2 linked regions of the Tardiphaga sp. 709 genome follow. The main gene of each other region encodes a partner of the protein of the gene in region 2 in a complex. Links are inferred from orthologs where the notes say so. Each region holds a gene or a part of one and is shown on either strand. Other genes may lie near its edges. The genes, in order: rplL and rplS.

Region 1 (3,100 bases), 2.7 Mb from region 2 along the record:
ACGCAGCGCCTTGAGGCCCTTCTCGGCGAGCTGACGGGCAGCGCGCACGGTGAGCTTCTTGCCGGCTTCGAGCACGACCTTGCCGGTGTCGGCATCGATCAGGTCGTTGACGGTGGAGTAGCCACGGAAACGGGTGGCATCGAACGGAACGCGCCAGCCTTCCTTGATCTTCTTGAACTGGATCTTCTTGTAGAACGTCGAGAGGATTTCCTCGCCGTCCAGACCCAGCGCAAACATCAGCGACGTCACCGGAATCTTGCGGCGACGGTCGATACGCGCGAACACGATGTCCTTGGCGTCGAATTCGATGTCGAGCCAGGAGCCGCGATACGGGATCACGCGGGCGGCGAACAGCAGCTTGCCCGACGAATGGGTCTTGCCCTTGTCGTGGTCGAAGAACACGCCCGGCGAACGATGCATCTGCGAAACGATGACGCGCTCGGTGCCGTTGACGACGAAGGTGCCGTTCATGGTCATGAGCGGGATATCGCCCATGTAGACGTCCTGCTCCTTGATGTCCTTGACGGACTTGGCGCCGGTTTCTTCGTCGATATCGAACACGATCAGGCGCAGCGTCACCTTCAGCGGCGCAGCATAGGTCATGCCGCGCTGACGGCACTCATCAACGTCATATTTCGGCGGCTCGAATTCGTAGCGCACGAATTCCAGCATCGAGGTGCCCGAGAAATCCGAGATCGGAAACACCGAACGGAAAACAGCCTGCAGACCTTCGTCGAGGCGACCGCCGGTCGGCTCATCGACCATCAGGAACTGGTCGTAGGACGCCTTCTGAACCTCGATGAGGTTCGGCATCTCTGCGACTTCTTTAATATGACCGAAGAACTTGCGAACGCGCTTGCGACCTGTGAACGTCTGCTGACCCATCGTGGCCTCTCATTGCGTCGCCCGAAAGGGGCGAACCTTCCAGAGCGCGACTGCCATCGCCTCCGGGTTGAATTTCCAAGAACGCCCCGAATTCGGCGCTCAACATGAGGAACAAAATCCCCCTCCTGAGCATTTGAATCGCAGAACGCAAAACGACGTGCGCGATGCCCGACTGCATCTCGCCCGTCCAAACCGTCTAGCTACGGACCGAAAAGCCCGAAATTGCCTGTCTCCCAACGGCTTAACCAGAGGCGTCGCCGCTCCTGCTGTCAGACCGCGTTTTCGTGCTGCCGTCCCGATATGGGATGGCAATCATGGAGATTCGAGGGTGGTTCCCAGCGCATCCCCACACATTCCTGTGTAGTACATCGGGTTCCCGTTCGAAGAGCGGCCAAGAAAGCCGCTCCTCGAGGGAACCCAAAGGGTCTTACTTGAGCTCGACCTTGGCGCCAGCCTTCTCGAGCTGAGCCTTGATCTTTTCGGCTTCGTCCTTGGCAACGCCTTCCTTGAGGGGCTTCGGCGCACCTTCGACCAGGTCCTTGGCTTCCTTGAGGCCAAGACCCGTGATCGCACGGACTTCCTTGATGACTTCGATCTTCTTGTCGCCTGCGGCGGCGAGAACGACAGTGAAGTCGGTCTTTTCTTCAACTGCGGCGGCACCGGCACCAGCAGCCGGACCAGCAACTGCAACAGCAGCAGCAGCCGAAACGCCCCACTTTTCTTCGAGCATCTTGGCGAGGTCGGCAGCTTCGAGCACGGTCAGGCTCGAGAGATCGTCAACGATTTTCTGTAGGTCAGCCATTGTCTATTTCCTTAAGCGTATTTGGTTCGAACCAGGGTTTGAATGCGAAGGGCGTCAGGCCGCTTCGCTCTTTGAGGCATAAGCCTGAACAACACGCGCGAGCTTCGCCGCGGGAGCTGTCGAGAGCTGAGCGATCTTGGTCGCCGGCGCCACAAGGAGGCCGAGGATCTTCGCGCGCAGTTCGTCGAGCGAGGGCAGCGCGGCCAGAGCCTTGACGCTGTCGACGTTCAGGACGGTTTTACCCATCGAGCCGCCAAGGATGATGAACTTCTCGTTCGCCTTGGCAAATTCGACGGCAACCTTCGGTGCCGCTACCGGATCGTCCGAGGTGGCGATCACAGTCGGGCCCTTCAACAGGGAACCGATGGCAGCAACATCCGTGCCTTCAAGAGCAATTTTGGCGAGACGGTTCTTCGAGACCTTCACCGAGGCGCCGGCCAGCTTCATCTGCGAACGCAGATTCTGCATCTGGGCAACGGTGAGGCCGGAATAATGGGCGACGACCGCAACGCTGGTGGTCTTGAAGACCCCGTTCAGCGCGTCGACCGCGTCCTTTTTAGCCGCTCTTTCCACAGCAAGCTCTCTCCGGTTGGCGGCCTCTATCGAGATAGGACCGCCGGGTTACACCCACCGCCCCACCTGAACCTGACCTCAAGACACGTGCTCATTAAAACACGCAGTCCAAAGACACGTCGGGCGAGACGATATGATAGCCTGCCCTCCCGAACCTTCCTGGCGAACCAGCACTGGCGCGGGGTGTCGAGGTTCGAACCAAATACGCGTCATGTCGCACAAAACGACATTGGCGAAATCCAGTCTTCACCCGTCTATGCTGGCTGCATCAAGTTTTACGATTAAGCCGTTGATGAAACTTGCGTTTATCTAAGGCGCCAGCAGTCTCGGACAGGATTCAAGATCATCGATAAGCCATCATCTGACTTATTGGTGACCCCTGCCCGCCTTCCTCAAATCCGCGTCGCGCGTCCCATCCCCTTCGAGCGATCCGTATGGATAGCCTGAAAGGAAAAGTCTCCTGCGATGTGGGTTGTCGGAGTGCGAACACAGACGCGCCAGCTACCAGCCAGCCCGCCCGGAAACGGTTGTTTAACGAGTCTTTTTCGTGTTGCCAAGCGCGAAATGCCGATGTGGCATCTTTTCTGCAGGGGAACCTTTTAGGCGCCCGGAGCGCAAAAGCGGAACCGGCCGAGCCGGCTCCACTTCCCGTCTATATCACCCCTTCGGGCAGGCCGCTCCGGCATCGGCCCAGGCCTTGATCAGCTCACCGAACTGCTTCTGGGTACCCGGCGCCGGGGTCCGGTTGCCACCGGGATGCCAGCCCCAGCCGACCAGTTCGTCTTCGGCCATGTGCTTCACAAGCGCGGCCATGTCCTTGCCGCCATTGCGCTCCTTGTC
Region 2 (3,312 bases):
CGATGTCCGCCGGGTTCGGCACCTTGCCGGAGATCGAGATGACGTCCTCAGGCGACGTGCCCCAGGTGACGATCGGCGGCAGCTTCGCCGCATCGAGACGAATCTCGTGATCGAAATGCGCGCCTTCGTCGGAGCGCAGTGTTTCCCAGTAACGCACAGCCTGTTCCCACATCTCGCCCTTCGGCGACATCGGGCGACCCTTGAGGAATTCATAGGCCTTCTCGTCGGGCGCAATCAGGCCGGCGCGGGCGCCGCCCTCAATTGACATGTTGCAGACCGTCATGCGGCCTTCCATCGACAGCGCGCGGATCGCCTCGCCGGCATATTCCAGCACATAGCCGGTGCCGCCGGCGGTGCCGATCTCGCCGATGATGGCCAGGATGATGTCCTTGCCGGTGACGCCGTCGGGCAACTTGCCATCGACGGTGGCGCGCATGTTCTTCGCTTTCTTCTGGATCAGCGTCTGCGTTGCCAGCACGTGCTCGACTTCCGACGTGCCGATGCCGTGCGCCAGCGCGCCGAATGCGCCATGCGTCGAGGTGTGGCTGTCGCCGCAAACGATCGTCGTGCCCGGCAGCGTAAAGCCCTGCTCGGGGCCGATGACATGAACGATGCCTTGGCGCTTATCGAACTCGTTGTAATATTCGATGCCGAATTCCCGCACGTTTTCGGCCAGCGTCGCGATCTGCTCGGTGCTTTCCGGATCGGGGTTAGGCTTTGTGCGATCGGTGGTCGGCACGTTGTGATCGACGACAGCGAGCGTCTTCTCCGGCGCATGCACACGGCGGCCGGCAGCACGCAGACCTTCGAAGGCCTGCGGGCTCGTCACTTCGTGCACCAGATGGCGGTCGATATAAAGCAGGCAGGTGCCGTCGGCGGCTTCCTCGACCAAATGGTCGTTCCAGATCTTGTCGTACAGGGTGGTGGGCTTTGCAGAGTCAGTCATGAGATCAGGCCTCAAAAGAAAACGTGGGCCAGTTGCGTGCTGCTAAATGATCTGCCGCATCGGCGGCGCAAAGCGCGCAACTGAGAAACGGGGAAAGAAACGCGTGAGATTGCTCACGCGCTTCTAAGCGCACCCACGATCGACGTGGTGAAGCGACCGAAGAAGCGACCGGGCAGCCGGCTATGATCGTCGATGACGATGCGCAATGCGTGCTGGTGCAGGTCTAGAAACATTCCAGTCATATAGCACTCGGCGATCACGACGCCAATGCGACCGAGGTATGCAGTCTTCACATCACAAAAAAGCGCGGCTTGCGCCGCGCTCTTCGTCTCGCACATTCGATGATGCGGAAAATTACTTCGCTGCAGCCACAGCCGCGACCTTGGCCGGACGCTCGGTCTTCTTCTCGACGATACGGGCCGACTTGCCGCGCAGATCGCGCAGGTAATACAGCTTGGCGCGACGCACCTTGCCGCGGCGCACAACCTTGATCGAGTCGATCATCGGGGAGAGCAGCGGGAACACGCGCTCGACACCCTCGCCGTAGGAGATCTTGCGAACGGTGAAGCTCTCATTGATGCCACCGCCGTTACGGCCGATGCAAACGCCTTCGTAGGCCTGAACGCGGGAGCGCTCGCCTTCGACAACCTTCACGTTGACGATGAGGGTGTCGCCGGGACCGAATTCCGGGATCGACTTGGTGGCGGAAAGGCGGTCGAACTGCTCTTTTTCAAGCGTCTGAATCAGGTTCATCGAAAATCTCCATCGGCGGCGCGCCCAGACGTTGCGCGGGCTGCGCTCGAAACTCTTACCCTGCCATTGCACGGATTTGGCGCTGCTATACGGGAAAGCGAAGCCGTTGTCACCCGTCTCTGTCACTCACCCGTCGTGATTTTTGGCGGTTTTCGCTTTCTGCCCGATTCCGGGGCTTTCGGGCGAGCCGCCCATAAATCCGGCCGGCGCTCTTGGGTAAGCGCCTCCGCCTCGGCCAGCCGCCATTTGGCAACCTTCGCATGGTCGCCCGAAATCAGGACATCCGGGATCTGACGGCCCTCGAAGGCCTGCGGGCGGGTATATTGCGGGTATTCCAGTAGCCCGTCGGAGAAGCTCTCATCGGTTCCAGACGCCAGCTTGCCCATAACCCCCGGCAGAAGCCGCACGCAGGCATCGATCAGCGTCATGGCAGCGATTTCCCCGCCGGACAGGACATAGTCGCCGATCGAGACTTCCTCGAGCCCCCGCGCATCGATGACGCGCTGATCGATGCCCTCAAAGCGGCCACAGACGATCAGCGGCCCCCGCCCCGCGGCCAGTTCCGCCACCCGCGCCTGGGTCAATGGCCGACCGCGGGGGCTCATGACGAGCCTGGGGCGGTCTTGCGCATCTGCCGCATCGATCGCCGCCGCCAGCACATCGGCCCGCAGCACCATGCCCGGCCCCCCGCCCGCCGGCGTGTCATCGACGCTGCGATGCTTGTCGGTGGCCGATGCACGGATATCGCGCGGCTCCAGCGCCCACAGGCCGGAAGCCAGCGCCTTGCCTGCGAGGCTGATGCCGAGCGGTCCCGGAAACATTTCGGGAAACAGCGTCAGCACCGTCGCGCGCCATGGTGTGGGTTCGATAATCATGGCTTTCCATCGCGCGTCCGGCGCGAGGCGTCAAACCCCCGCGAGCCCGTTCAAGCCGCCGACATCTGCTCGCTGGTGTCGCCGGCATCGAACGCGGCGCGCGACGCCTTGATCTCCTCAAAACTACGTTCCGCCCAGTCGATCAGGCCCGCCAGCGGCGCCATCGCGGACTGGCCGAGCGGCGACAGGCGATACTCCACCGAGGGGGGCTTGGTCGGGAAGACGTGGCGGGTGATCAGCCCATCGCGCTGCAGGTCACGCAGCGACTGGGTCAGCATGCGCTTGGAAATATCCGGTACCGCACGATGCAGCTCGCTGAAACGATGCGGCCGGGCCGCCAGCACCACCAGCAGCAGCGACGTCCATTTGTCGCCAATGCGGTCCAGCACGTTGCGGACCGGGCAGGCATCGGCATCGAAGCCCCGTGCCCGCCATTCGTCGAAGCGGGTGGACAAGGGGGCATTGTCAGAAGCTTTTTGGGGCATCGGGAGACTCCTTCCGGCCGACCGCAGGTCACTTCCAGGTAACCTGGCGATAAAAAACTGCCTCCTTACGGTACGATCAGGCAGTCTCTATTCAAGACCTATCGTCAATTAGAGACCTTAGGAAATTTTGCCATGTTGAACCACCGTATTCTCGTCACCGCCGCCAATGGCCAGCTTGGTCGCCTCACCATCGACGCCCTGCTCAAACTCGTCCCGGCCAGCCAGATCGTCGCCGGCCTGCGCGATCCCGCCA

What was found.
Region 1: rplS (region 2) and rplL share a complex: the UniProt entries of both Escherichia coli proteins name them as parts of the 50S ribosomal subunit. The link is inferred for Tardiphaga sp. 709 from one-to-one orthologs.

Annotation. Positions count from the first base shown.
Region 1 is NZ_CP135529.1:1,107,084-1,110,183, forward strand. What follows is about bases 1-2,783. They hold rplL (50S ribosomal protein L7/L12), read right to left. Parts: upstream 1,688-2,783; coding sequence 1,313-1,687; downstream 1-1,312. Other genes in these bases: rpoB (DNA-directed RNA polymerase subunit beta), read right to left, coding at 1-885; rplJ (50S ribosomal protein L10), read right to left, coding at 1,742-2,260. In the rest of the region: RSO67_RS05760 (Isoquinoline 1-oxidoreductase subunit), read right to left, coding at 2,918-3,100. UniProt on the Escherichia coli protein: The binding site for several of the GTPase factors involved in protein synthesis (IF-2, EF-Tu, EF-G and RF3). Is thus essential for accurate translation.
Region 2 is NZ_CP135529.1:3,788,689-3,792,000, reverse strand. Bases 1-2,995 are described here. They hold rplS (50S ribosomal protein L19), read right to left. Parts: upstream 1,700-2,995; coding sequence 1,301-1,699; downstream 1-1,300. Other genes in these bases: RSO67_RS18530 (helix-turn-helix domain-containing protein), read right to left, coding at 2,625-2,995; trmD (tRNA (guanosine(37)-N1)-methyltransferase TrmD), read right to left, coding at 1,822-2,574; RSO67_RS18545 (hypothetical protein), read right to left, coding at 1,060-1,284; leuC (3-isopropylmalate dehydratase large subunit), read right to left, coding at 1-946. In the rest of the region: more of RSO67_RS18530, read right to left, coding at 2,996-3,059; RSO67_RS18525 (SDR family oxidoreductase), read left to right, coding at 3,192-3,312. UniProt on the Escherichia coli protein: This protein is located at the 30S-50S ribosomal subunit interface and may play a role in the structure and function of the aminoacyl-tRNA binding site.